Regions from separate parts of the Streptomyces nigra genome, predicted to be linked through region 1. Evidence: riboswitches for the same ligand, from Rfam matches in the RefSeq annotation. Region 1 holds a riboswitch; each other region holds the start of a gene.
The links. Region 1 has a riboswitch for cobalamin ahead of DC008_RS00365 (ABC transporter substrate-binding protein). Riboswitches for the same ligand answer to the same signal wherever they lie in the genome.

Region 1 (7,181 bases):
GGTGGACCCGACTCCCACTGACCGCACATGACACGATCCAGAGGCACGCGCGTTGAGTGACCAGGACCAGACCGGGCGGACCGAGCAGCCGAAGGTTCCTGACCTGCGGTTGCAGCTGGACACCGAGCTGGACGAGATCGGTGCGCAGTTACAAGCCCTGGCCGACGCCAAGGACCGGCTGCAGGGTCTGCTGGGCGCGGTGCTGGCCATCAGCGGGGAACTGGATCTCTCGGCTGTGCTGCGGCGCATCGTCACCACCGCGATGGAACTGGTCGGCGCGCGGTACGGCGCCCTGGGGGTGCTGCACGAGTCCGGCGAGTATCTCAAGGCCTTCATCACGGCGGGGCTGAGTGAGACGGAACGCGCCGATCTGGGCGGGGTGGCGTTCCCCCACGGTCGTGGCGTGCTCGGGCATCTCATCCACAATCCCGAACCACTCCGCGTCGACGACATCCCTTCGCATCCCGCCTCCGCCGGCTTTCCGCCCGGTCATCCGCCCATGCGCACCCTGCTGGGCGTGGCGATCAGTGTCCGCGGCGAGATCTACGGCGACCTCTACCTGTCCGAACGTCTCGACGGCCGTCCTTTCGGCCCCGATGACGAGGACGTGGTGGTCGCCCTCGCCGGCGCCGCCGGTATCGCGATCGAGAACGCCCGCCTGTTCGGGCAGGTCCGTGACAGCGCGGAGACCTTCCAGCGTCTGCTGCTGCCCACGCTGCCCGATCTGAGCCCCTTCACCGCCGCCACCGTCTACCGGCCGGCCGATGAACCCAACCGGCTCGGCGGGGACTGGTACGACGCCATCGTGCTGCCCGACGACACGGTCGGCATCATGATCGGTGACGTAGGCGGCCACGACCTGTACGCGGCGGCCGCCATGGCGCAGACCCACAGCATGCTCCGGGCGCTGCTGTACGACCGCCGTACCCCGCCCAGCGAGATCCTCGCCCAACTGGACCGCACCCTGCACGCCACTGCGGATGTCCCGGTCACTACAGCGTGCCTGGCCCGTATCGAACCCGACCCATCCGGGTGGGTACTGCGATGGAGCACGGCCGGGCACTATCCTCCCCTGCTGATCGGCCCTGACCTGGAAACGGAGTACCTGCACGCCGAGCCCGGCCTGCCGCTCGGGGTGAGCACCGGTGAACACCGCCCCGACCACACCCGCTCCCTACCCGCGGGCTCGATCCTCCTCTTCTTCACCGACGGCCTCATCGAACATCCAGCCCACTCCATCGACGTGGGCCTGACCGCTCTCGCCGACCTCGCCGCCACCCACGCCAACCGGCCCCTGCACGAACTCGTGCAGGTCCTGGCCGATCACCACCCGAGCGACGGCCAGGACGACATGGCCATCCTCGCCCTGCGCATTCCGGCCGGCACCAGTCCCCCACAACTCCCGGCATAAGAGCTCCGAGGCCAGCGCCGCCTGACGGGCAGTCACCCGAGCGCGGTCACGAGTGATCAGCACGGCGCTCGCCCCTCGGGCGGACCCAGTAGGCAAGTGGACCTCGCCGCAGGGCGGTTCCCGTCCCGCAAGGTAGCCGCCCCGGGTGGTGCGACGGGGCGAGGAGCACGCTGAGCGACTCGTCCTTCGGGCCGTCCACGGAGCGTTGAGGAGGCGTGGTGTGTGCGGCCGGAACCCCTCGGCCTTTGCCGATGACTCGGGGAATCGTAGGATCACCTGGTCATCGCCGCGACGGGAGACAGGAAGCCGGTGCGAATCCGGCACGGTCCCGCCACTGTGACCGGGGAGCGCCCCTCCGACACGCCACTGCGCACCGCGCGGGAAGGCGGAGGAAGCGTCGATCCGGGAGTCAGGACACTGGTCCGTCGCGGGCCCGATCCGAGGAGCGCGGACTCCAGGAGGCTTCACGTGTCCCAGCTGTTCACCCCTGCCCGCACGCGCGGGTTCCTTCGTGCCACGGCCGCTGCCGTGGCTCTGTCGTCAGTGCTGTTGACCACGAGCTGCGGTGCGGCCGACGAGAGCGGCGGGGACGCGAAGGCCACCGCGGCCGTGCCCGCAGGTTTCCCGGTCACCGTCGACAACTGCGGTGTGAGGACGACGTACGACAGGCCGCCGTCGCGGGTGGTCACCATCCATCAGCACCCGGCGGAACTCATGCTCGCCCTCGGCCTGAAGGATCGCATGGTCGGCACGGCCTTCCCCGACTCCGCGGTGCTGCCCGAGCTGAAGGAGGACTACGAGGCGGTTCCCGAACTGGCGCGGAAGGAGCCGTCGTTCGAGAAGATCCTGGATGCCGAACCCGACTTCGTCTACGGCGGCTACGGCAGCGCCTTCACCGAGAAGGAGGGCCGCTCCCGCACGGCGTTCGCCGACGCGGGCATCGACACCTACCTCAACCGTGAGTACTGCGGCAAGAAGAAGGTGACGATGGAGGACACCTACGACGAGGTCCGCACCATCGGCAGGATCTTCGGTGTCCCGGACCGGGCCGACAAGCTGGTCACCGACCTCAAGAGCCGCGTCGGCAAGGCCGCCGGCAAGGTCGAGGGCGAACCCGAGGTGCCCGTCTTCGTCTACGACAGCGGCGACAAGGCCGCCTTCACCGCCGGCGGCAAGAGCCTCGGCACCGAGCTCATCCGGCTGGCCGGCGGCGAGAACGTCTTCGCCGACCTCGACGACGTCTTCGGCGACGTCTCCTGGGAGCAGGTCATCGAGCGCAAACCGGAAGTCATCGCCGTCTACGACTACGAGGGCGCCGGAAGCGTCGAGCAGAAGAAGAGGTTCCTGCTGTCCCAGCCCGCGCTCGCCGACGTACCCGCGGTCAGGAACAGGCGGTTCGTCGTTCTGCCGCTGACCGCCACGCTGGTGGGGATCCGCTCGGCCTACGCCGTCGACGATCTTGCCCGCGGACTGCACCCCGAGAGCTTCCGGTGACCCGGACCACCACCGTCACATCCGTCGAGACGCGAGTCCGACGACGGAAGACTACCGAGCCAGGAGAGCGCCGAACCGGGCTGGCCGTCACGCTGTTGGTGCTCACCGCCCTGCTCGTCGTCTCCGCCGTCACCGGACTCGCGATCGGATCCGTCCAGGTGCCACCCACCCAGGTGTGGGGCATCGTGACGCACGCACTGGGTGCCGACTGGCAGCAGCCTGACTGGTCGCGGGCCCGGGAGATCATCGTGGTGGACGTGCGAGCGCCGCGGGTGCTGCTCGGGGCGGTCACCGGCGCCGGCCTCGCGGTGGTCGGCACCGCCCTTCAAGCGCTGGTGCGAAACCCGCTCGCCGAACCGTACCTGCTCGGCGTCTCCTCGGGGGCGTCCCTCGGCGCGGTCTCCGTCATCGTGTTCGGGGTGACCCTGTTCGGTCCGGTCTCCCTGTCGGTGGCAGCCTTCGTGGGGGCGTTGGGGGCGCTCCTGCTCGTGTACGCCACCGCCCGCACCGGCGGACGCATCACCTCCTCGCGTCTCGTGCTGTCCGGCGTGGCGATCGCCGCGACGCTCACCGCGGTCCTCGATCTGCTGTTGCTCACCACCGATCGAGGCAACGAGACCCGCGCGGTCCTCGCCTGGACCCTCGGCGGTCTCGGCGGGGTCGACTGGGGCACGCTGTGGCTGCCGAGCACGGCCTTGCTGCTCGGTGTCGGCGTCCTGTTGACGCAGGCCCGCAACCTGAACCTGCTGCTGGCCGGCGAGGAGGCGGCCACCACCATGGGGCTGGACGTGGCCCGCTTCCGTGCCCGGCTGTTCGTCCTGCTCTCCCTCGTCACGGGCGTGCTGGTCGCGGCGGCCGGGCCGATCGGCTTCGTCGGCCTGATGACGCCCCACATCGTGCGCCTGTTCGTCGGCGGCGACCACCGCCGGGTCCTGCCGACGGCGGCGCTCGGCGGAGCGGTCTTCCTCGTCTGGGCCGACATCGCCGCGCGGACGATCGCCGCGCCGATGGAGATACCCGTCGGCGTCCTTACGGCCCTGTGCGGCGGGCCGTTCTTTCTGTGGCTCATGCGGCGGGACGCCCGGCGCGGCACCGACCGAGGTGTGGCATGACCGCGGCCGATCTGAGCGTCGACGGCGTCACGCTCACCGCCGGAGCCCGCCACCTGGTGCGCGACGTGTCTCTGACCGCCCGTCCGGGCGAGACCATCGGGCTCGTGGGCCCCAACGGCAGCGGCAAGTCGAGCCTATTGCGCACCGTCTACCGCGTGCTGCGCCCCGACGCGGGTGAGGTCAAGGTCGACGGAGCCGACGCCTGGTCGCTGCCCGTGCGGCAGCTGGCCCGCACCGTGGCGGCGGTGGTCCAGGAGCCGGCAGCCGACTTCGACCTCGCGGTGCGCGAGGTCGTCGCCATGGGCCGCACCCCGCACAAACGGCTGCTCGCGGGTGACACCCCCGAGGACGCCGAACTCATCGACTCAGCACTCCTGGCGGTCGACGCCGTCCACCTGGCCGACCGCACCTTCGACCGGCTCTCCGGCGGCGAACGCCAACGCGTCCTCATCGCGCGGGCCCTCGCCCAGCAGCCCACCCTCCTCGTCCTCGACGAACCCACCAACCATCTCGACATCCGGCATCAACTGTCCGTGCTCGGCACCCTTCGGCGCCTGCCCGCGACCGTGCTGCTCGCCCTGCACGACCTCAACCTGGCCGCCTGCTTCTGCGACCGCCTCTACGTCCTGTACGAGGGTGAAGTCACCGCTTCCGGACCGCCCGCCGAGATACTCACCCCCGCGCTCCTGGCCGAGGTCTACGGAGTGGAGACGGAAGTGGCCGTCCATCCGCGCACAGGCGCCCCTCAGGTGACGTTCCTCCCCCAGGAGCCAAGCGCCTGACAAGCTCAGCCCATGGCGCCCGGTGACGGCGCGAGCGCAGGCTGTCCGCCGCGCTCCTGGCGGCGGCACAGAGCCTGGCCCCGCCCTGTCAGGTAGGGGGCTGCCGCATCGCCTCGATGTCCTGCCCGGAGCAAGACCGGTGGCGCGCTGCCTCATGGACGCCACCTGCCCCCTACGACACCGCCCATGTGAAGGGCCCGGGCAGAACCCTTGGGTACCGGACTGTCCTCTGAGCTGCCCGGGGAGCCTTTATTGCAAGTATTATGCAACAGCTTATGATCTTCATTAAGGGTGTGAGGTCCATGACGGTCCGTCGGATACGGACAGCCGCCGCCACAGCGGCCATACTCACCGGCGTCGCCGCTTGCTCGGCCCCCGGTGACAGCGAAGTCGGCGGCGGAGCCGACTCCGTCGTGATCGGGGTGGCATCCGAGCCGGACACACTCAGTCCCCTGCTCGGCTACGGCAAGGACGGCAACTCGAAGGTGTTCGACGGCCTGCTCGCCCGGGACGCCGACCTGAGGCTGAGGCCCGCCCTCGCCAAGGCCCTGCCCGAGGTCAGCGACAACGGCCTGACCTACACCTACACCCTCCGTGACGGGGTGACATTCAGCGACGGCGAGCCTTTGACCTCGGCCGACGTTGTGTTCACCTACGAGACGATCCTCGACGCGAAGACGAACAACACCAGTCGCAGCGAGCTGGACGCCATCAAGGAGGTCCGCGCGGACGGTGACGACAAGGTGGTCTTCACCCTCAAGTACCCTTACGCCCCCTTCGCCGGGCGCACGGTGCTGCCCGTCGTCCCCGAGCACATCGCCAAGGGGCAGGATCCCAACACCGGCTCCCTCAACACCAAGCCCGTAGGCACGGGCCCGTACGTGCTCACTGCCTGGAGCAAGGGAGAGAAGCTCACCTTCAAGGCCAACCCGGGCTACTGGGGCGGCGCGCCGAAGGTGAAGAGGGTGACCATGGCGGTCATCAAGGACGACGACGTGCGCGCCACCCGCCTGCGCTCCGGTGACCTCGACGGCGCGGTCCTGCCGCCCAATCTCGCCGCCACCTTCAAGAGCGACGGCGCGAAGAAGACCTACGAGGCGACGACGTACGACTTCCGCGCGGTCACCCTTCCGCAGGGGAACAAGGTCACCGCCGACCGTGCCATCCGGCGGGCACTGGACGCCGCGGTGGACCGGCAGGGCATGGTCGACACGATCCTCGACGGCGCAGGACGCCCCGCGTACGGGCCCTTGCCCGTTGACACCCCCTGGTTCGCCAAGGGCATCGAGCGCGAGCAGGACCTCAGCGAGGCCCAGCGGATTCTGGACGACGCCGGCTGGAAGGCCGACGGCGACGGCATCCGCGTCAAGAACGGCCGGCGGGCCTCCTTCACCCTCCTCTACCCCTCCGGCGACAAGGTCCGCCAGGACCACGCCCTCGCCTACGCCTCCGACGCCAAGAAGGCCGGCATCGAGGTGAAGGTGGAGAGCGCCACCTGGGAGGTCATCGAGCCGCGTATGAAGGACGACGCGGTCCTGGCCGGCTTCGGCAGCACCGGAGACCCCGACTACGGTCTCCACACGCTCCTGCACTCCTCCCTCGCCGGCGACGGCTTCAACAACATGGCCCGCTACGACGACCCGGTCGTCGACAAGGCCCTCGACACCGGCCGCCGCAGCTCGGACACGGCGACTCGCAAGGCCGCTTACGACGAACTCCAACGTGAGCTGCTCAAGAATCCCGGTTACACGTTCCTCACCCACATCGACCACGTCTACGTCCTCGCCGACCGCTGGGACGGGCTGACCACGCAGGTCGAGCCTCATGAGCACGGCTTCGCCTCCGGACCGTGGTGGAACCTCGAGACCTGGCGGCCCAAGAAGTGACGCCGGCCCGCGGAAGATCACTGCCCTGGAACGCCATGGCACGACTGGCGGGGCGGCGGCTGCTGTTCGCCGCCCCGATCCTGCTCGTCGTCACCTTCGGCGTCTTCGCGATCGCCGCCGCCTCCCCTTTCGACCCGGTCAAGGCGTACGCGGGGACGGCCGCCCTCGGTGCGGACGCCGAGACGCTGGCACGGCTGCGGGAGAACCTGGGCGTGGACAAGCCGTTCATCTCCCGCTGGTGGGACTGGCTGACCGCGGCGCTCGAAGGCGACCTCGGGCAGTCCAGCGTGATGCGGCAGCCGGTCACCCAGGTCATCGGTGAACGCCTCGTGTGGTCCGCGCTGCTGTGTGCCGTGGCGTTCGTGGTGGCCGTACTGACGGGCACGGTGCTGGGTGTGCTCGCGGCCCGGCGACCAGGGTCGGTCCTCGACCGGGTCGTGACGTCGCTCGCCTACTCGCTCGAGGCGGCACCGGTCTTCTGGCTCTCCCTGCTGGC
Region 2 (7,181 bases), 1.5 Mb from region 1:
TAGGCGGTGAAGACGAGAGCCAGCTTCTTCTCGGCGTTCGGCTTGTGCCGCAGCCGGGCGTGCCGGACGGCGATCCCGGCGACCCGCGCGGCCCGCTCCGGGTCGGCCACGTACACCGGCACGTCGTCCGGGCCCTGCTCCTTGAACGAGAACGGCACGGTGACCAGGCGCCCGTCGAACTCGGGGATCGCCACCTGCATCGCCGCGTCCATCGGGGACAGCGCCGCGTCGGACTCCTTCCAGGCGGCCCGCGAGGACGTCAGGCACAGCCCCTGCAGGACCGGCACGTCCAGCTCGGCGAGCCGGCCGATGTCCCAGGCCTCCTCGTCGCCGCCCGCGGAGGCCTGCGAGGCGTGGGTGCCGCCCGCCGCGAGGACGGTGGCGACCAGGGCGTCGGCCCGGCCCAGGATCTCGTACAGCCCGTCGTCCGCGCCGCGCAGCGAACCGCAGTACACGGGCAGCGCGTTGGCGCCCCGGGCCTCGATCGCGTCGCACAGCGTGTCCACGAACGCGGTGTTGCCGGAGAGGTGGTGGGCCCGGTAGAAGAGCACGCCCACCGTCGGCCGGCCGTCCTGCCACGGACGCGAGCCGTGCACGCCGTACTCGGGCATCGGGCGCGGCTCCAGGAACCCCTCGCCCGTCAGCAGCACGGTGTCGGACAGGAACCGGGCCAGTTCGGTGAGGTTGGCGGGGCCGCCCGCCACCAGGTACTTCAGCGCCTCCGCGACCACACCGGCCGGCACCGACGACTCGGCCATCAGCTCGGCGTCCGGCACGGACTCGCCGCCCAGCAGGACGGTCGGCACCCCCGACGCCTCGAGCACGGCGAGCCCGTCCTCCCAGGCCCGTTTCCCGCCCAGCAGCCGTACGACGGCGATGTCGGCGCCCTCGATCAGCGCGGGCAGTTCGGCCCCGACGTCCAGGCGGGTCGGGTTGCCGATCCGGTACGCGGCGTCGCCGGCGCGTGCCGCCAGCAGGTCCGTGTCGGCGGTCGACAGCAACAACACAGTGCTCATGCGGGCGCTCCCGGTGGGATGAAGGGCAGTCCTCGCGGCGCGCCCGACTCGATGAGCCGCCACAGCGCGTCCGTGTCCGCGTGGTGTTCGATGAGATCGCCGAGCCGGTCGAGCTGCTCCTCGCGCAGCGCGGCGAAGGAGGTGCCGGGCGCCGGCACGAAGCGGCGGCCCGCGGCGGCCGCCACCTCCCGCAGGAAGGCACGCCGGAAGCCGTCCGACTCCAGCGAGCCGTGCCAGTGGGTGCCCCAGGTCTGGCCGACCCGGCAGCCGTCCAGGAAGGGTTCACCCGCCAGGACTTCGGCGACGCCGTGGTGGATCTCGTAGCCCTCGACGGGTTCGCCGAGCGCTTCGCCGACCGGCCGGGTCAGGGTCTTCTCCCGGGCGAACCGCACCCGTACGGGCAGCACACCGAGGCCGTCGACATGGCCGGCGCGACTCTCGACGTCGTCCTCGATGTGCTCGCCGAGGACCTGGAAACCGCCGCAGATCCCGAGGATCGGCCGGCCCTCGGCGGCCCGGCGCACCAGCGCCGCCGCCAGCCCCCGCTCGCGCAGCCAGCGCAGCGCCTTCACGGTGCCGCGGGTGCCGGGCACGACGACCAGGTCGGCGTCGGCCAGCTCCTCCGGCCGGTCCACGAACCGCACGACGACGCCCGGTTCGGCGGCGAGGGCGTCGACGTCCGTGAAGTTGGACATCAGCGGCACCGCGCACACGGCGACCCGCAGCACGTCCTCGCCGACCGGGGCGGCCACCTCCGACTCGCGCACCGCGCCGCGCAGCGACACCCGCAGGCCGTCCTCCTCGTCGATGCCGAGGCCGTGCCGGAACGGCAGCACGCCGTACGTCCGCCGGCCGGTCAGGCCGTGCAGCATGTCCAGGCCCGGCTCCAGCAGCGAGACGTCCCCGCGGAACTTGTTGACGAGGAACCCGGCGACCAGCTCCTGGTCCTCGGGCGCCAGCAGCGCCACGGTCCCGAAGAACGAGGCGAAGACACCACCGCGGTCGATGTCGCCGACGACCAGCACGGGCAGGTCCGCGCCGCGGGCGATCCCCATGTTCACGATGTCGGTGCGCCGCAGGTTGATCTCGGCCGGGGAGCCCGCGCCCTCGCAGATCACCGCGTCGTACGCGCCCCGCAGTTCGGCGAGCGAGTCGAGCACGGTGCCGAGCAACTGCTCCTGCCTGCCGCCGTGGTAGCCGCGGGCGCTCATCTCGCCGACCGGCCGGCCGAGCAGCACGACCTGGCTGCTGCGGTCGCCGCCGGGCTTGAGCAGCACGGGGTTCATCAGCGCGGTCGGCTCCACCCGGCAGGCCTGCGCCTGCATGGCCTGCGCGCGCCCGATCTCCGCGCCCTCGCGGGTCACGAAGGAGTTCAGCGACATGTTCTGCGCCTTGAAGGGCGCCACCTTCACGCCCTGCCGCACCAGCCACCGGCAGATCCCGGCGGTGACGACGCTCTTGCCGGCGTCGGAGGTGGTGCCGGCGACCAGGAGTCCACCGTTCACGAGGTCCTTCCTCTCGTCCCGCGCCGCCGCCCCGGCAGCAGCCGGGCGCCGGCGCACACGCCCAGCGCGAGCACGCCCACCCGCTGCGAGAGCCGGACGGCCCGCTCGATGTCCCCGACCTCGACGGCCCGTCCTGCGGCGCCGTTGAGCACGGGCCGGTGCTCCACCCGGCCGCCGTACGACAGCGTCCCGCCCAGCCGCACGCCGAGCGCCCCCGCGAACGAGGCCTCCACGGGGCCCGCGTTGGGGCTGGGATGCCGGTGGGCGTCGGCCCGCCAGGCCCGTACGGCACCCCGGGGATCGCCCCCGGCGACGGCGGCCAGCGCGGCGGTCAGTCGGGCGCCCGGCCAGCCGGCGACGTCGTCGAGGCGTGCCGAGGCCCAGCCGTAGCGGCGGTACCTGGGGGAGCGGTGCCCGACCATGGCGTCGAGGGTGTTGACGGCCCGGAAGCCCGCGAGGCCCGGCACGCCGGCGACGGCTCCCCACACCAGTGCGCCGACCACGGCGTCCGAGGTGTTCTCGGCGACGGACTCCACGACGGCCCGCGCGATCCCGTCGGCGTCCAGCGCCTGCGGGTCGCGTCCGCACAGGTGCGGCAGCCGCGCCCGTGCCGCGTCGACGTCTCCGGCCTCCAGGGCGCGCCCGATCGTCCGGGCCTCGCGGGCGAGCGACGTGCCGCCGACGACGGCCCAGGTGACGGCGCCGGTCAGGGCGACGGAGGTGGCGGGGGAGGGGCGCACGGCGCGGGCGGCGAGCGCGGCGGCCGCCACGGCGCCTCCGGCGCACACGGCGGTGTGCAGCACACCCCAGGCGCGGTGGTCGCGCCACAACACCCGTTCCACGGCGCCCGCGGCACGTCCGAACGCGGCGACCGGATGCCCCCGGCGTGGATCGCCGAGCAGCAGGTCACCGAGGAGTCCGGCGGCGGCGCCGTACGCGAAGACGCGTTCGGCACGCACGGGGTTCAGCCGGTGGTGGCGTCAGACAGGGGTCCGGTACTGCGTGACGATCGGCAGGCGAGCATCGCGTGATGTCCTCACTCAGGGTGTCCACGCCCTGGTTCGACGAGACCGGCGGCGAGAGTTCCTGGCTCCCGGGGGTATCTACCCCGGTGACAGTGGCGGGACCGCGCCGGATTCGCACCGGCTTCCTCTTCTGCCGCCGTAGATGGCTCCGGAAGTCCACCACGGGTCGCGACGGCCGTCAACTTGCCTGTGACCTGCGACGGGAGAGTGTGCGCAGGCCCACACACACCGAAGGTGCGCGACGGAGTTCCGTCGCGCACCTCAGGAGTCGAAGGCCGTACGTCAGGCCACGATGAGATAGATGCCGTAGGCCACGGCCGCCGTGCAGGCGGCGAAGCACGCGTAGGCGCCGGTGACCGCGAGCGCGGCCGAGTCGCCCTGCGCGACCGCCCGTTCGCGGCGCGAGAGGCCCGCGATGCCGAGGGTGAACAGGCCCACGAGGGCCACCGTGACCACGAGACTGACACCGAAGACGGAGCCGAGAGCCGCCCAGTCGATCTTCATACTGCTGCTTCCTTGGGTTGCCGGGAGGAGTGACCGGGAGTCAGACGCCGAGCTTGGTGGGCTCGGGTCCGCCGGCCGGAGCCGGGACGGTGACCGCGAGGTCCTCGGTCACCGTGCCCGTGGGAGGCGGGGTCACGGCGGCCATGGCGGTGGTCACCACGCCGGCCGGCTCGTCGTCGGCGATGACGTTGGTGTGGTCGACGACCTCGCGGCGGGAGATCTTCCAGATCGCGAAACTGGAGGCGACCAGGAAGACCGCGACGGCGGCGGTGCCCCAGGTGCCGAGGCCCGTCACATACTCGGCGAGCGCGGCGACCAGCGCGGCCGCCGGCAGCGTCAGACCCCAGGCGACGAACATCCGGGTGGCCGTGGACCAGCGGACCACACCGCCCTTGCGGCCGAGGCCCGCGCCCATCACGGCGCCGGAGACGGAGTGCGTGGTGGACAGCGAGAAGCCGAGGTGCGAGGAGGCCAGGATGACCGTCGCGGCGCTGGTCTGGGCGGCGAAGCCCTGCTGCGGCTGGAGGTCGGTCAGGCCCTTGCCCATGGTGCGGATGATGCGCCAGCCGCCGAGGTAGGTGCCGAGCGCGATGGCCAGACCGGCGGAGAGGATCACCCAGGTGGGAGGGTCCGAGTCGGGGGCGAGGGCGCCGCCCGCGACCAGGGCGAGGGTGATGATGCCCATGGTCTTCTGCGCGTCGTTGGTGCCGTGGGCGAGCGAGACGAGGCCCGCGGAGGCGATCTGGCCCGCGCGGTAGCCCTTCTTCGAGGCCTCGCCGTCGGCCTTCCGGCCGAGCCGGTAGGTGAGCCGCGTGGCCAGCAGGGCCGCGACGCCCGCGACGATCGGGGCGGCGATGGCCGGGAGCAGGACCTTGGTGACGAGCACGTCACCGTGGACGGCGCCGACGCCGGCCGAGGCGATGGCCGCGCCGATCAGGCCGCCCATGAGGGCGTGCGACGAACTGGAGGGCAGGCCCACCAGCCACGTGAGGAGGTTCCAGAGGATCGCGCCGACCAACGCGGCGAAGATGACCTCGGGACGGATGCCGGTCTCGTCGACGAGACCCTTGGAGATCGTGTTGGCGACCTCCACGGAGAGGAAAGCGCCCACAAGGTTGAGCACGGCGGACATGGCCACCGCGACCTTGGGCTTGAGCGCACCGGTCGAGATGGTGGTGGCCATCGCGTTGGCGGTGTCGTGAAAACCGTTCGTGAAATCGAACGCGAGCGCGGTTACCACCACGATCGCGAGGATCAGCGAGAAGTTTTCCATTTACCCAGGCAATCGTTCGAGGTCATTGGCTCGATGAACGTAGGAAACCTGAGTGAACGGAAGGTGAACTGGGGCGGGCCGCACGGTGTCCGGGACGGAGGGTTTCCCCAATGAACGGAAGCCCTCCGTCCGCACGGCCCGGGCGGGGCCCGGCTAGCGGCCCCGGGCGAACCTCTTGAGCTGCGTCAGCGACCCGTTGAAGAGATTCTGGTCACCCGGCAGGCTGCCGGCGTTGTCGTACTGCCAGAAGGTCCAGGCGCGCCATCCGGAAGGCAGTGTTCCGGGGCTCGGTGCATCGTAGCGGGCCACCCACCGCGCGTGGTCGCCGGCGAAGGCGCGGGAGGACCCGGTGCAGGTGTTCCACCAGTGGGCGGTGGTGTAGATCACCGGTCGGCGGCCGGTCAGCCGGCGCACCTCGTCGCTGAACGCCCGGATCCAGGAGACCAACGCCGTCTTCCGCAGCCCGTAGCACTTGTGCTTCTTGCTGTACGGGTTGTACTCGATGTCGAGCGCCGGCGGCAGGGTCCAGCCGTCGGGCCGCCAGCCGCCGCCGTTGCGCACGAAGAACGCCGCCTGCGCCCGACCCGAGGACCGGTCCGGCAGGGCGAAGTGGTAGGCGCCGCGCACCAGGCCGGCGGCGCGGGAGCCGTCGTACTGCTGGCCGTAGTAGGGGTTGCGGTACGTGTGCGACTCGGTCGCCTTGACGTAGACGAACCGGGCGCCCTTCGCCCGGCCGGCCTGCCAGTCGACGTTCTTCTGGTGCGAGGAGACGTCGTGGCCTCTCGGTTTCCCGGCGGCGGCGGCCGGGGTCCCGGCGAGGGCGGTGGCGCTCAGCGCCAGCACCGCCGCGCAGGCCGCCGCGAGACGGGAGCGGTGGGTGCGCCGGTCACGGCGACGGGACGGTTTGCGGGCACGGGCCATGGTTCCCCCCGGAATGGCGACGTGTGCGGCAAATCACCCGGAGATTATCCGAAGATCGTTGAACTCTGATCGATTGCACGCCAAGAAGGTGGACTGGGTGATATGTACCGCTATGCGCCCTCCCGGAGGTCGCCCCTCCGCCCTAAAGTGCCCCCGCGCACCGGCGACTTCGCGCACCGCGCCTGGCAGGATCGCCGTATGGCTGAGGAACGGTGGGAGCAGGGGGACGCACGGGAACCGCGGGACGAGGAGGTTCCGGACCGGCGCACGGTGCGGCCCGAGGAGGCGGCGGCCTGGGAGGCCCTGGTCGCGACGGCCCGCCGGACCGTCGCCGAGGGCCTCGTGGTCGGCACCTCCGGGAACGTCTCCGTCCGCGTCGGGGACACCGTGCTGGTCACACCGTCCGGCGTGCCCTACGACCGGCTCACACCCCGGGACGTCACGGGCGTCGACCTCGACGGCCGGCAGGTGCTCGGCACGCTGGTGCCGACCAGCGAGCTGCCCATGCACCTGGCCGTCCACGGCGCCACCGACGCCCGCGCGGTCGTGCACACCCACGCCGTCCACGCGACGGCCGTCTCGACCCTCGTCACCGAGCTCCCGCTGATCCACTACATGGCCGCCGCCCTCGGCGGACCCGTCCGGGTCGCCCCCTACGCGACGTACGGCACGCGCGAGTTGGCCGAGAACATGCTGCGGGCCCTCACCGGCCGCACCGCCTGCCTCCTGGGCAACCACGGCACCGTCGCCCACGGCGCCACCCTGGACCAGGCGTACGACCGCACGGCCCAGCTGGAGTGGATGTGCCGCGTCTGGCTCACGGCCTCCTCGGTCCCCGGCCTGACCCCGGCCCTCCTCTCCGAGGACCAGGTGGCGGAGGTGGGGGAGCGGCTGAAGGGGTACGGGCAGCGGGGCTGACACCGGGGCCGGGTCACCC
Region 3 (7,181 bases), 4.9 Mb from region 1:
GTGGGTTCGTACAGCAGGACCGACCCGCAGTTCATCGGCATCCCGTTCTTCTACTGGTACCAGATGCTGTGGGTGCTGATCTCGACGCTGCTGACGATGACCGCGTACAAGCTGTGGCAGCGTGACCAGCGCGCCCGCGCCTCCCAGAAGGGCGGTGCCGCGGAATGAACGACGGCGTGAACGGCGTCGCGCTCGGCGTCTTCATCTTCTTCTTCCTGGCCGTCACGGTCATGGGCTTCCTGGCCGCGCGCTGGCGCAAGGCCGAGAACGAGCACAGCCTCGACGAATGGGGCCTGGGCGGCCGGTCGTTCGGCACCTGGGTCACATGGTTCCTGCTCGGCGGCGACCTGTACACCGCGTACACCTTCGTGGCGGTCCCGGCGGCGATCTACGCGGCCGGCGCGGCGGGCTTCTTCGCGGTGCCGTACACCATCCTCGTCTACCCGCTGATCTTCACGTTCCTGCCGCGCCTGTGGTCGGTCTCGCACAAGCACGGCTATGTGACGACCTCCGACTTCGTGCGCGGGCGGTTCGGCTCCAAGGGCCTGTCGCTGGCCGTGGCGGTCACCGGCATCCTGGCGACGATGCCCTACATCGCGCTCCAGCTGGTCGGCATCCAGGCCGTCCTGGACGTGATGGGCGTCGGCGGCGGCGAGAACACCAACTGGTTCATCAAGGACCTGCCGCTGCTCATCGCCTTCGGCGTGCTGGCGGCGTACACCTACTCGTCGGGCCTGCGCGCCCCCGCGCTGATCGCGTTCGTCAAGGACACGCTGATCTACATCGTCATCGCGGTGGCGATCATCTACATCCCGATCAAGCTGGGCGGCTTCGACGAGATCTTCGCCAAGGCGAGCGAGGCGTACAGCCAGACCAACCCGGCCACGGGCGCGCCACGCGGGGCGCTCACCCCGCCGGACGCGACCCAGTGGACGTACGCCACGCTGGCGCTGGGCTCCGCCCTCGCGCTGTTCATGTACCCGCACTCGATCACCGCGACGCTGTCCTCCCGCAGCCGTGAGGTGATCCGGCGCAACACCACGATCCTGCCGCTGTACTCCCTGATGCTGGGTCTGCTGGCCCTGCTGGGCTTCATGGCGATCGCGGCCGGGATCAAGGTGCAGAACGGGCAGCTGGCGATCCCGCAGCTGTTCGAGAACATGTTCCCGGCCTGGTTCGCGGGCGTGGCCTTCGCGGCCATCGGCATCGGCGCGCTGGTGCCGGCGGCGATCATGTCCATCGCAGCGGCGAACCTGTTCACCCGCAACATCTACAAGGACTTCATCAGGCCGGACGCCACGCCCGCCCAGGAGACCAAGGTCTCCAAGCTGGTGTCGCTGCTGGTGAAGGTGGGCGCGCTGGTCTTCGTCCTCACCATGGACAAGACGGTCGCCATCAACTTCCAGCTGCTGGGCGGCATCTGGATCCTGCAGACCTTCCCGGCCCTGGTCGGCGGCCTGTTCACCCGCTGGTTCCACCGCTGGGCCCTGCTGGCCGGCTGGGCGGTCGGCATGATCTACGGCACGCTCGCCGCGTACGGGGTGGCGACCCCGGCGCAGAAGCACTTCGGCGGCTCCTCCAAGGAGATCCCGGGCATCGGTGAGATCGGCTACATCGGTCTGACGGCGTTCGTGCTCAACGCGCTGGTCACCGTCGTCCTGACGTTCGTCCTGAAGGCCGCGAAGGCCCCCGACGGCGTCGACGAGACGAAGCCGGAGGACTACACGGCGGACGCGGGCGACCCCGGCGTCCAGGTGGAGCTGCCGCCGGCCACGGCGGGCTCGTCCCACTGAACCACCCGCACACGGCGGGCCGTCGGAGAAATCCGGCGGCCCGCCGCCGTGTTCCTGCGGCAGACTCGGCGGCATGGACATCGTGATCCGGCCGGCGGCCCCCGGGGAGTACGGCATCCTCGGGGAGATCACCGCAGAGGCCTATCTACGGGACGGACTGCTGGACTTCGGCGAGGACGACTCCTATCTCCATGAGCTCAAGGACGTGGCCAGGCGCGCGGCGGCCGCCGAGGTACTCGTCGCTGTCGAGCGCGACCGTGTCCTCGGCGGCGTGACCTTCGTCTCGGGCAGCGGCCCGATGGCGGATCTGGCCGGGCCCGGCGAGGCGGAGATCCGGATGCTCGCCGTCGACCGGGCGGCCCGGGGACGCGGCGCCGGCGAGGCGCTCGTACGCGCCTGCCTGGACCGCGCCCGCGCCACGGAGGGCTGTGTACGCGTGGTCCTCTCCTCCCAGCCCACCATGTACAGCGCCCATCGCATCTACGAGCGTCTGGGCTTCGTCCGCACCCCGGAACGGGACTGGAACCCCGTGCCGGAGCTCCTCGACCTCACGCTCGTCACCTATGAGTTGACGCTCTGACACCACCACGCCACAACATCTAGGGGTGGCGCGACGGGCGAGCACAAGATGTATGCTCATGCTCGCTGTCGCCGCAGGGGAATCCGGTGCGAATCCGGAACTGTCCCGCAACGGTGTACTTGTGCATGTTCCGTGCACATGGTCAGTCCGAGGACCTGCCGACAGTGCGTCCCGGCCACCCGGCCGGTGCGCCCAGACGTCCGGGCCTCGTGGAATGGGCCGGTGGACGCGACGCCCCGTGCGCTCGTGAGCTGCCCCCTGCCCTCCGCAAGGCCCTGTGCCGAGCGAGGGAGAGCCTCACGTGACCATCGCGCCAGCCGAACCGGCCTCAGCGGCGGCCGAACCGGAGAACGACGGTCCCGGTGCCGCGCTGTTGCGGACCCTGACCGAGCTGACCGCCGACCTCCCCGACGCCGACCCCGGCCGGGTCGCCGCCGCCGCGCTGCGCGGCCGGTCCGCGCGGGCCGACGAGGCGGAGCTGCGCGAGCTCGCCACCGAGGCGGCGGCCGGTCTCATCTCCGAGGACCCGGCGTACAGCCGGCTGGCCGCGCGGCTGCTCACCCTCTCCATCGCCGCCGAGGCCGCCTCGCAGGGCGTCACGAGCTTCACGGGGTCGGTCGCGACCGGGCACCGCGAGGGCCTGATCGCCGACCGGACCGCCGCGTTCGCGCGGACGCACGCGGACCGGCTCGACGCGCTCGTCGACCCCGCCGCCGACGACCGCTTCGGCTACTTCGGCCTGCGCACCCTCTACAGCCGCTATCTGCTGCGGCATCCGCACACCCGCAAGGTGATCGAGACGCCCCAGCACTTCCTGCTGAGGGTCGCCTCCGGCCTCGCCGCGGACGACACCTCCTCGGCGGTGGACGAGGTCGCCGCGCTGTACCGGCTGATGAGCCGCCTGGAGTACCTGCCGTCCTCCCCCACGCTCTTCAACTCCGGCACCCGGCACCCCCAGATGTCGTCCTGCTACCTCCTGGACTCCCCCAAGGACGAGCTGGACTCGATCTACGACCGCTACCACCAGGTCGCCCGGCTCTCCAAGCACGCCGGCGGCATCGGGCTGTCGTACTCCCGCATCCGCTCCCGGGGTTCGCTGATCCGGGGCACCAACGGGCACTCCAACGGCATCGTCCCGTTCCTGAAGACGCTGGACGCCTCCGTGGCGGCCGTGAACCAGGGCGGGCGGCGCAAGGGCGCGGCGGCGGTGTACCTGGAGACCTGGCACTCCGACATCGAGGAGTTCCTGGAGCTGCGGGACAACACCGGTGAGGACGCCCGCCGTACACACAATCTGAACCTCGCGCACTGGGTGCCGGACGAGTTCATGCGCCGGGTCGAGGCCGACCGGCCGTGGAGCCTGTTCTCCCCCGCCGACGTGCCCGAGCTGGTCGATCTGTGGGGCGAGGAGTTCGACGCGGCCTACCGCGCGGCCGAGGCGGAGGGCCTCGCGCGCAAGACCCTCCCGGCCCGCGAGCTGTACGGCCGGATGATGCGCACCCTCGCGCAGACCGGCAACGGCTGGATGACCTTCAAGGACGCCGCCAACCGGACCGCCAACCAGACCGCCCTGCCCGGGCACGTCGTGCACTCCTCCAACCTGTGCACCGAGATCCTGGAGGTCACGGACGACGGGGAGACGGCGGTCTGCAACCTCGGCTCGGTCAACCTCGGCGCCTTCGTGCGCGACGGGGACATCGACTGGGAGCGCCTGGACGAGACGGTCCGCACGGCCGTCACGTTCCTCGACCGGGTCGTGGACATCAACTTCTACCCGACCGAGCAGGCCGGCCGCTCCAACGCCCGGTGGCGCCCGGTGGGTCTGGGCGCGATGGGTCTGCAGGACGTCTTCTTCCAGCTGCGGCTGCCCTTCGACTCGCCCGAGGCGAAGGCGCTGTCCACGCGGATCGCCGAGCGCGTCATGCTCGCCGCGTACGAGGCGTCCGCCGACCTCGCCGAGCGCGAAGGGCCGGTGCCGGCCTGGGAGAAGACGCGCACCGCCCAGGGCGTGCTGCACCCCGACCACTACGACGTGGAGCTGACCTGGCCCGAGCGCTGGGCCGCGCTGCGCGACCGCCTCGCCACCACCGGCCTGCGCAACTCGCTGCTGCTGGCCATCGCCCCGACCGCCACGATCGCGTCGATCGCCGGTGTCTACGAGTGCATCGAGCCGCAGGTCTCCAACCTGTTCAAGCGCGAGACGCTGTCCGGCGAGTTCCTCCAGGTCAACTCGTATCTGGTGGAGGAGCTGAAGCGGCTCGGCGTGTGGGACGCCCGCACCCGTGAGGCGCTGCGCGAGGCCAACGGCTCGGTGCAGGACTTCGCGTGGATCCCGGCGGACGTACGGGCGCTGTACCGCACGGCGTGGGAGATCCCGCAGCGCGGCCTGATCGACATGGCGGCGGCACGCACGCCGTTCCTCGACCAGTCGCAGTCCCTGAACCTGTTCCTGGAGACGCCGACCATCGGGAAGCTCTCCTCGATGTACGCGTACGCCTGGAAGCAGGGGCTGAAGACCACGTACTACCTGCGCTCCCGCCCGGCGACGAGGATCGCCCGCGCGGCCCGCGCCACCGTCCCCGTCCAGCAGGCCGCCGACCCCGAGGCCGTCGCCTGCTCCCTTGAGAACCCCGAGTCCTGCGAGGCCTGCCAGTGACCACCAGCACGACCAAGAACCTGCTCGACCCCGGCTTCGAGCTGACCCTGCGCCCCATGCGCTACCCGGACTTCTACGAGCGCTACCGGGACGCGATCAAGAACACCTGGACCGTCGAGGAGGTCGACCTCCACTCGGACGTCGCCGACCTCGCGAAGCTGACCCCGGCCGAACAGCACCTGATCGGGCGGCTGGTGGCGTTCTTCGCGACCGGTGACTCGATCGTCGCGAACAATCTGGTGCTGACCCTGTACAAGCACATCAACTCCCCGGAGGCGCGGCTGTATCTGTCGCGCCAGCTGTTCGAGGAGGCCGTGCACGTCCAGTTCTATCTGACGCTGCTGGACACCTACCTCCCCGATCCGGAGGACCGGGCGGCGGCGTTCGCGGCGGTGGAGAACATCCCGTCGATCCGTGAGAAGGCCGAGTTCTGCTTCCGCTGGATGGACTCGGTGGAGAAGCTGGACCGGCTGGAGTCGCAGTCCGACCGCCGGCGGTTCCTGCTCAACCTGATCTGCTTCGCCGCCTGCATCGAGGGCCTGTTCTTCTACGGGGCCTTCGCCTACGTCTACTGGTTCCGCAGCCGGGGCCTGCTGCACGGCCTCGCGACCGGCACCAACTGGGTGTTCCGGGACGAGACCATGCACATGTCGTTCGCGTTCGACGTGGTCGACACGGTCCGCAAGGAGGAGCCGGAGCTGTTCGACGACCGGCTCCAGCAGCAGGTCACCGACATGCTGAAGGAGGCCGTCGAGGCCGAGCTGCAGTTCGCGCGCGACCTGTGTGGTGACGGCCTCCCGGGCATGAACACCGACTCGATGCGGCAGTACCTGGAGTGCGTCGCCGACCAGCGGCTGACCCGCCTCGGCTTCGCCCCGGTGTACGGCTCCGAGAACCCCTTCTCCTTCATGGAGCTGCAGGGGGTTCAGGAGTTGACCAACTTCTTCGAGCGGCGTCCCTCGGCGTACCAGGTGGCGGTGGAGGGCACCGTCGACCTGGACGAGGACTTCTGAGTCCGGACCGCGTCGCGCTCCTGGGCCTCCCTGATCTGACGGTCGATGCGGCGGTCGTGCACGATCCCGATCACCGAGGGGAGGACCAGGAGGACGAACATCCCGAGCACGACGGCCATGGCGAGCAGTGTCTGTGTCTGTTCCGTAGTCATGACACCACTGTCGCGCCGGACACTCCTGTCGAACAGTGGCAGGACTGCCGCACACCCTCGATTTACTGCCATCCGCGAGGCACAATGGCACCATGCTGAAGAACGTGGCGGCCGTCCTGCTGGACGGCGTACACCCCTTCGAACTCGGTGTGGTCTGCGAGGTGTTCGGCATCGACCGCAGCGACGAGGGCCTGCCCACGTACGACTTCGCGGTCGTCTCGGCCGAGGGGCCGACGCTGGGCACCCACGCCGGCGGGCTGACCCTCTCCACCCCGTACGGTCTGGAGCGGCTGGAGGAGGCGGACCTGATCGCGGTGCCGGCCGGGAACGACTACCTCACCCGTGACTTTCCGCCCGAGCTGCTGGACGCCCTGGTCAGGGCGGTCGACCGGGGCGCCCGGGTGCTCAGCGTCTGCTCCGGGGTCTTCATGCTGGGAGCGGCGGGCCTGCTCGACGGACGGCGGTGCAGTGTGCACTGGCGGCATGCCGAGGAGCTGGCGCGGCGGCACCCCCGGACGACGGTCGAGCCCGATGTGCTCTACGTCGACGAGGGGCCGGTGATCACCAGCGCCGGCACCGCCGCCGGCATCGACGCCTGTCTGCACCTGGTGCGCAAGGAGCAGGGCCCGGAGGTCGCCAACAAGATCGCCCGGCGGATGGTGGTGCCGCCCCACCGGGACGGCGGCCAGGCCCAGTACATCGAGCGCCCGCTGCCCGCCTCCTCCTGCGACACCGTCGGCGAGGTGCTGGCCTGGATGGAGCGGCACCTAGACGAGGACGTCACCGTCGAGCAGCTCGCCGAGCGCGCGCTGATGTCCCCGCGGACCTTCGCCCGCCGCTTCCAGCAGGAGACCGGCACCACCCCCTACCGCTGGATCCTGCGGCAACGGGTCCTGCTGGCCCAGCAGTTGCTGGAGGCGACGGACGAGACGGTGGACGCGATCGCCGGCCGGACCGGGTTCGGCACGGCCGCCGCGCTCCGCCACC
Region 4 (7,181 bases), 6.1 Mb from region 1:
GTGGGGGAGGGGCGGATGAAGGCCGCCGGGTCGACCGCCAGCCGCTCCATCCGCGTCTTGTCGCCCAGGATCGACCCGCCCGTACGGCTGGACGACGGGTCGACCGCCAGCACCGCCACCCGGTGCCCGAGACCCGTGAGCATCGTCCCGAAGGCGTCGATGAACGTGGACTTGCCGACGCCCGGTACTCCGCTGACCCCGATCCGCCGCGCCCGCCCGCTGTGCGGCAGCAGCTCGGTCAGCAACCGCTGCGCCAGCACCCGGTGCTGGGGCCGCGTCGACTCGACGAGGGTGATGGCGCGCGCGACGATCGCCCGCTTCCCGTCGAGCACGCCCTTCACATACGCGTCGACATCGATCACAGCTCGTGCCCGAGTCCGTCCGCCAGCCGCCGCACCAGGTCGTACGCCGCGTCCGGGATGACCGTGCCGGGCGGGAAGACCGCCGCCGCGCCCATCTCCAGGAGCGTCGCCACGTCCTGCGGCGGGATGACCCCGCCGACCACGATCATGATGTCCTCGCGCCCCTCCTCGGCCAGCGCCTCCTTCAGCGCCGGCACGAGCGTGAGATGGCCCGCCGCCAGCGACGACACCCCGACGATGTGCACGTCGGCCTCGACGGCCTGCCGGGCCACCTCGGCGGGCGTCTGGAACAGCGGGCCGACGTCGACGTCGAAACCGAGGTCGGCGAACGCGGTCGCGATGACCTTCTGGCCGCGGTCGTGGCCGTCCTGGCCCATCTTGGCGACCAGGATGCGCGGACGGCGGCCCTCGGCCTCCTCGAAGTCGGACACGAGGGTGCGGGTGCGGTCCACGGCGGGCGACTCCCCGGCTTCGTTGCGGTACACGCCCGTGATCGTACGGATCTGGCTCGCGTGCCGCCCGTACACCTTCTCCAGGGCGTCGGAGATCTCACCGACGGTCGCCTTCGCGCGGGCGGCGTTCACCGCCAGCTCCAGCAGGTTGCCCTCGCCGCCGGCCGCCCGGGTCAGCGCGTCCAGCGCGGCCCGGCACGCCGTCTCGTCGCGCTCCTCGCGCAGCCGCCGCAGCTTGGCGATCTGCTGGGCGCGCACCGAGGAGTTGTCGACCTTCAGCACGTCGATCTGCTCGTCGCTGTCCACCCGGTACTTGTTGACGCCGATCACCGGCTGGCGCCCGGAGTCGATACGCGCCTGGGTGCGGGCCGCGGCCTCCTCGATACGCAGCTTCGGGATGCCGGCGTCGATCGCCTTGGCCATGCCGCCGGCCGCCTCGACCTCCTGGATATGCTGCCAGGCACGGCGCGCGAGGTCGTACGTCAGCTTCTCCACGTAGGCGCTGCCGCCCCACGGGTCGATGACCCGGGTGGTGCCCGACTCCTGCTGGAGCAGCAGCTGGGTGTTGCGGGCGATACGCGCCGAGAAGTCGGTCGGCAGGGCCAGCGCCTCGTCGAGCGCGTTGGTGTGCAGGGACTGGGTGTGGCCCTGCGTCGCCGCCATCGCCTCGACACAGGTGCGCGTGACGTTGTTGAACACGTCCTGCGCGGTCAGCGACCATCCCGACGTCTGCGAATGGGTGCGCAGCGACAGCGACTTGGAGTTCTTCGGGTCGAACTGCCTGACCAGCTTCGCCCACAGCAGGCGCGCCGCGCGCAGCTTGGCGACCTCCATGAAGAAGTTCATGCCGATCGCCCAGAAGAACGACAGCCGGGGCGCGAACGCGTCGACGTCCAGGCCGGCTTCGCGGCCCGCGCGGATGTACTCCACACCGTCCGCGAGCGTGTACGCCAGCTCCAGATCGGCCGTCGCACCGGCCTCCTGGATGTGGTAGCCGGAGATGGAGATCGAGTTGTAGCGGGGCATCCGCTGCGAGGTGAAGGCGAAGATGTCGGAGATGATCCGCATCGATGGCTTCGGCGGATAGATGTAGGTGTTGCGGACCATGAACTCCTTCAGAATGTCGTTCTGAATGGTCCCGGCCAGCTTCTCGGGCGGTACACCCTGCTCCTCGGCGGCGACGATGTACAGCGCGAGGACCGGCAGCACCGCGCCGTTCATCGTCATCGACACCGTCATCTTGTCCAGCGGGATGCCGTCGAACAGCTGCCGCATGTCGTAGATCGAGTCGATGGCCACGCCCGCCATGCCGACGTCACCCGTCACCCGCGGGTGGTCGCTGTCGTAGCCGCGGTGCGTGGGCAGGTCGAAGGCGACCGACAGGCCCTTCTGACCGGCCGCCAGATTGCGCCGGTAGAACGCGTTGGACTCCTCGGCGGTGGAGAAACCCGCGTACTGGCGGATCGTCCACGGCTGGTTGACGTACATCGTCGGGTACGGGCCGCGCAGATACGGCGCCATGCCCGGGTAGGTGCCCAGGAAGTCCAGGCCCTCCAGGTCACGCCCGGTGTACAGCGGCTTGACCGCGATGCCCTCGGGCGTCTCCCACAGCGGCTCGTCGCCGCCGGTGGCCTGCTTGACGGCCGTACGCCACTCGTCGGAGCCGCCCGCCGCGGCCGGGGTCCCCAGTTCGATCCCGGTGAAGTCGGGGATTCCCATCAGGACACTCCCATGCGGTCGAGGGTGGCGGACAGGACGGCGACGGCGTCACAGCCCGCGAAGACATGGCCGTCGACCCCGGGGTGGTCCCCGGGCCGCCCGGCGAGGAACACATGCGCGGCACCGGCTGCCTTCAGCCGCCCGGCGACCTCGGCCGCCTGCTCCTCGTACACGGTGTCGCTGGAGCACAGGCACGCCTCGGTGGCGCCGCTCTCCTCGAAGGTGCCCTCGGTGACCGGCTCGATGCCGCCGGCCTGGAAGAGGTTCGAGGCGAAGGTCAGACGCGCGGTGTGGGCGGCGGCCGGGCCGAGCGCGGCCAGGTAGATCCGCGGCCGGGCGCCGGTCGCGGCCAGATGCGCGTCGGAGCGGGCGCGCAGCGCCTCGTACGCCTCGTCGCGCCGGACCCGCGGCAGACCGCCGGACGGCGGCTCGGGCGCGGGCTCACGCACCACCGGCTGCTCGCCGAGGTGCGGGAACTCGCTGACCCCGGTGACCGGTTCGCGCCGCTTGGCCAGCTTGCCGGTGCGGGCCTCCCAGGTGGCGGCGAGGTCGTCGCGCAGCTGTCCCGAACGCAGCGCGGCGGCCTGGCCGCCCGCCCGCTCGATCCGCTGGAAGAACTCCCAGCCCGCGTGGGCCAGTTCGTCCGTGAGCCGCTCCACGTACCAGGAGCCGCCCGCCGGGTCGATGACCCGGGCGAGGTGGGACTCCTCGATGAGGATGGTCGAGGTGTTGCGGGCGATGCGCCGCGCGAACGCGTCGGGCAGGCCCAGCGCGTGGTCGAAGGGCAGCACGGTCACCGAGTCGGCGCCGCCGACACCGGCCGCGAGCGTGGCGACCGTGGTGCGCAGCATGTTCACCCACGGGTCGCGGCGGGTCATCATCACCGGCGAGGTCACGGCGTGCTGTACCTGGGCGCTCGGCGCCCCGGACACCTCGGTCACCCGTGCCCACAGGCGGCGCGCCGCCCGCAGCTTGGCGATGGTCAGGAACTGGTCGGCGGTGGCCGCGTAGCGGAACTCCAACTGGCCGGCGGCCTGTTCGACCGTCAGCCCGGCCTCGGTCAGCTCCCGCAGATACGCCACACCGGTGGCCAGCGCGGCGCCGAGCTCCTGCGCGGCCGAGCCGCCGGCCTCGTGGTACGGCAGCGCGTCCACGGTCAGGGCCCTGAGCCCCGGGTACTCCTCGGCGCACCGCCGGGCCGGCGCGGCGGCCGGGGCGAACGGCAGGGACGTACCGGTGCGGGCCTCGTGGCCGAGCGGGTCGAAGCCGAGGTTGCCGCGTGCCGCGTCCTTGGCGACGCCGCGCTCCTCGTACAGGGCGAGCAGCGCCTGTGCGGCGGCCTCCGACTCGGCGCCCGCGTCCAGGACGACCGGGGCGAGGTCGAGGTACACGCCGTCGAGGGCGCTGCCGAGGGAGGACACCGGGATGCCCGCCTCGCCGAGGACCAGCCAGAGCGAGGTGACGCCGTTCTCCAGGTCCGCCAGCACCACGCCGTCCGCGGCCGTGGTGTGCCGCTGCCGTACGTCCCAGCCGCCGGCGGTGTTGCCCTCGGGGCGACCACCCCGCACATAGGGGGCGAAGCCGGGCAGGCCGGGGTCGGGCGCGGCGTCACGCGCGGTGTACAGCGGGCGGGAGCGCATCCCGTCCTCGAGTGGGGTGGACAGGGCGTCCTCGGCAGCCGTCCCCGACACGTCCTTGCCCGCCTTGCGCAGCACACCTTCCACCAGGTGTCGCCACTGCTCATGGGTTGCGTCAGGGAACTCGGCGGCCAGCGAGAGCCCGTCGTCAGGCAGGACCGTCATGCTCGGATGCTAGGTCAGATGGTCAAAGGAGCAGCAGGGGGCATGGCTGTGACCTTGCCCTCTTCCAGATTGTGACCTGGGTCTCGGGACCCCGGCGGTGCCCGCGCGGGCACGCTGAACGAGTGGCTCCGGGCCCTGACTTGATAGCCTCGTGGGGCTGGTCGCGCCCCTTCTCCGGGGCCAGGGAATCCGGTGCGAATCCGGAACTGACGCGCAGCGGTGAGGGGGACGGGCGGGGCAGGCACGCCACTGGGAGACCGGGAAGGCGCCCCGCCGGGACGAACCCGAGTCCGAAGACCTGCCGGCACCTCCACGCCCCCGGGCGGGGAGGCCCTCCGCAGGCCGGCTCCGCGTACGAGCCCCGACCCTCAAGGCGTGTATGTCCGTCTCCCCGCCCCAGCCGTCGCTCCCGGATCGGCAGATTCCGTCCACGCCCTGCCGGGTCGTGCTCTGCCGGGACTGCTGCTGCGGCAGCCCCAAGGTGACCGGTGTCGACCACGCGGGTCAGGCCGCCCGGCTGCAGGAGAGCGTCCCGGTCCGTGTCTCGGACTGCCTGGACGTCTGCGACCACGCCAACGTGGTCGTCGTCCAGCCCTCCGCCGCGGCGCGCGCGGCGGGCGCCCGGCCGGTGTGGCTCGGCCTCGTCAACGACCCCGACGCCACCGAGGACGTCATCGCCTGGGTACGGGCCGGTGGGCCCGGAGTTGCTCCCTGCCCGGAGATCCTGGCCTTTCACACCATTTCCCCGCCCTCGTCGCGGGCCTCGGGGAAGGGCTGACCGGCCGCCCGTGGCCCCGCCCTGCGTGCCCGCCACGGGTGCCCGACCGCCACACCTTCACGCCACCCTCGCTCCGTGCCCCCATGGACGGTTGAACATCGAACAGGCGGTCACGCAAGATCGGACGGACCCGTCCGGCCCCGACCGCGAGGTGACGCCCGCCATGTTCACCACCCGTCCCACCCTCCAGGGCACCTTCGGCATGGTGTCCTCCACGCACTGGCTCGCCTCGCAGTCCGCGATGGCGGTGCTGGAGCGAGGCGGCAACGCCTACGACGCCGCCGTGGCGGGCGCGTTCGTGCTGCACGTCGTCGAACCGCATCTGAACGGCCCGGCCGGCGAGGTGCCCATCCTCCTCGCCCCGGCGGGCGGCGAGGTGCGGGTGCTGTGCGGCCAGGGCGTCGCCCCCGCGGACGCCACCGTCGCCCACTACCGCGGCCTCGGCCTGGACCTCGTCCCCGGCACCGGACCGCTGGCCGCCGCCGTGCCCGGCGCCTTCGACGCCTGGATGGTGCTGCTGCGCGACCACGGCACCCTGGCACCCGCCGACGTCCTCGCGTACGCCGTCCACTACGCCGAACACGGGCACGCGCCCGTGGAGCGGGTCGGCGAGACCGTGGAGACCGTGCGCGAGCTGTTCGAGACGGAGTGGACCTCCTCCGCCGAGGTGTATCTGCCCGACGGCGAGCCGCCGCGCCCCGGCGCCCTCTTCCGGAACCCGGCCCTCGCCGCCACCTGGAAGCGCCTGCTCGAGGAGATCTCCGGCGCCGGCGACCGCGTCGCGCAGATCGAGGCCGCGCGCGCGGTGTGGCGTACCGGGTTCATCGCCGAGGCGCTCGTCCGGCAGGCGCAGCGGCCCACCCTCGACACCAGCGGCGAGCGCCACACCGGCACCCTCACCGCCGCCGACCTCGCCGGCTGGTCCGCGACCTACGAGGCCCCCGCGACGTACGAATGGAACGGCTGGACCCTGTGCAAGGCCGGGCCCTGGAGCCAGGGCCCGGTGCTCCTCCAGCAGCTCGCCCTGCTCCCCGACGAGCTGCCGCCGTACGGGTCCGCCGGCTACGTCCACCTGCTCGTCGAGGGCTGCAAGCTGGCCATGGCAGACCGGGAGGCCTGGTACGGCGACGCCGCCGAGGTGCCGCTCGACGACCTGCTGTCCGACGCCTACAACGCCGATCGCCGCCGGCTGGTGGGCGAGGCCGCCTCCTTCGAGCTGCGGCCCGGCAGCCCCGGCGGGCGCGTGCCCCGGCTGGGCGCCCACGCGCGCGGGGAGGCCGCCGCGCCCGGTTCCGTCGCGCCGGGCGCCGGGGAGCCGACGGTCGCCAAGTCGCCCGTGGCGCCGGTGCCGGCCGAGCCCGAGGTCGCCGCGGACGGGCTCACCCGCGGCGACACCTGCCACCTCGACATCGTCGACCGGTGGGGCAACATGGTCGCGGCCACCCCCAGCGGCGGCTGGCTCCAGTCCAACCCCGTCGTGCCCGAACTCGGCTTCCCGCTCGGCACCCGCCTGCAGATGACCTGGCTGGAGGAGGGACTGCCGAACTCCCTGACCCCGGGCCGGCGCCCGCGCACCACGCTCACCCCCAGCATCGCGCTGCGCGACGGCGTGCCCGTCCTCGCCTTCGGCACCCCCGGCGGGGACCAGCAGGACCAGTGGCAGCTGCACTTCTTCCTCGCGGTCGCGCTGCGCGGGCAGGTCCGCGGCGGCCTCGACCTGCAGGGCGCGATCGACGCCCCGAACTGGCACAACGACAGCTTCCCCGGCTCCTTCTACCCGCGCGGGACACGGCCCGGGAGCGTCACCGTGGAGGGCCGCACCGCCCCCGCGGTGATCGACGGGCTGCGGCGGCGCGGTCACGACGTCACGGTCGGCGACGCCTGGTCGGAGGGCCGCCTGTGCGCGGTCGCCCGGGACCCCGGAACGGGGGTGCTGTCCGCCGCGGCGAACCCGCGCGGCATGCAGGGCTACGCCGTCGGACGCTGAGGGGCCCCGAGGGGCAGCGACCACGCGAGTTCACCGGGAGTCCGTCCGCAGGTCACCCGGCGGGCGGGCGTTGTCAGTGGC

Region 2: linked by a shared signal. The riboswitch ahead of DC008_RS07455 (cobalamin biosynthesis protein) and the one ahead of DC008_RS00365 (ABC transporter substrate-binding protein) in region 1 are both predicted to bind cobalamin.
Region 3: linked by a shared signal. The riboswitch ahead of DC008_RS23235 (ribonucleoside-diphosphate reductase subunit alpha) and the one ahead of DC008_RS00365 (ABC transporter substrate-binding protein) in region 1 are both predicted to bind cobalamin.
Region 4: linked by a shared signal. The riboswitch ahead of DC008_RS28280 ((2Fe-2S) ferredoxin domain-containing protein) and the one ahead of DC008_RS00365 (ABC transporter substrate-binding protein) in region 1 are both predicted to bind cobalamin.

What each region holds. Positions count from the first base shown of each region.
Region 1 is NZ_CP029043.1:66,194-73,374, forward strand. Features, by position in the region: gene DC008_RS00360 (PP2C family protein-serine/threonine phosphatase) at 53-1,411, shown strand; cobalamin riboswitch at 1,674-1,851, shown strand; gene DC008_RS00365 (ABC transporter substrate-binding protein) at 1,880-2,905, shown strand; gene DC008_RS00370 (FecCD family ABC transporter permease) at 2,986-4,017, shown strand; gene DC008_RS00375 (ABC transporter ATP-binding protein) at 4,014-4,799, shown strand; gene DC008_RS00380 (ABC transporter substrate-binding protein) at 5,102-6,685, shown strand; gene DC008_RS00385 (ABC transporter permease) at 6,721-7,181, shown strand, end outside.
Region 2 is NZ_CP029043.1:1,596,110-1,603,290, reverse strand. Features, by position in the region: gene cobN (cobaltochelatase subunit CobN) at 1-1,016, opposite strand, end outside; gene DC008_RS07460 (cobyric acid synthase) at 1,013-2,521, opposite strand; gene DC008_RS07455 (cobalamin biosynthesis protein) at 2,518-3,480, opposite strand; cobalamin riboswitch at 3,583-3,722, opposite strand; gene DC008_RS07450 (hypothetical protein) at 3,829-4,050, opposite strand; gene DC008_RS07445 (inorganic phosphate transporter) at 4,091-5,323, opposite strand; gene DC008_RS07440 (lysozyme) at 5,477-6,244, opposite strand; gene DC008_RS07435 (class II aldolase/adducin family protein) at 6,443-7,162, shown strand.
Region 3 is NZ_CP029043.1:4,981,770-4,988,950, reverse strand. Features, by position in the region: gene DC008_RS23250 (DUF3311 domain-containing protein) at 1-168, shown strand, start outside; gene mctP (monocarboxylate uptake permease MctP) at 165-1,793, shown strand; gene DC008_RS23240 (GNAT family N-acetyltransferase) at 1,867-2,373, shown strand; cobalamin riboswitch at 2,426-2,550, shown strand; gene DC008_RS23235 (ribonucleoside-diphosphate reductase subunit alpha) at 2,675-5,029, shown strand; gene DC008_RS23230 (ribonucleotide-diphosphate reductase subunit beta) at 5,086-6,042, shown strand; gene DC008_RS23225 (hypothetical protein) at 5,955-6,194, opposite strand; gene DC008_RS23220 (GlxA family transcriptional regulator) at 6,287-7,181, shown strand, end outside.
Region 4 is NZ_CP029043.1:6,130,252-6,137,432, forward strand. Features, by position in the region: gene meaB (methylmalonyl Co-A mutase-associated GTPase MeaB) at 1-362, opposite strand, end outside; gene scpA (methylmalonyl-CoA mutase) at 359-2,533, opposite strand; gene DC008_RS28275 (methylmalonyl-CoA mutase family protein) at 2,533-4,335, opposite strand; cobalamin riboswitch at 4,477-4,655, shown strand; gene DC008_RS28280 ((2Fe-2S) ferredoxin domain-containing protein) at 4,715-5,113, shown strand; gene DC008_RS28285 (gamma-glutamyltransferase family protein) at 5,277-7,100, shown strand.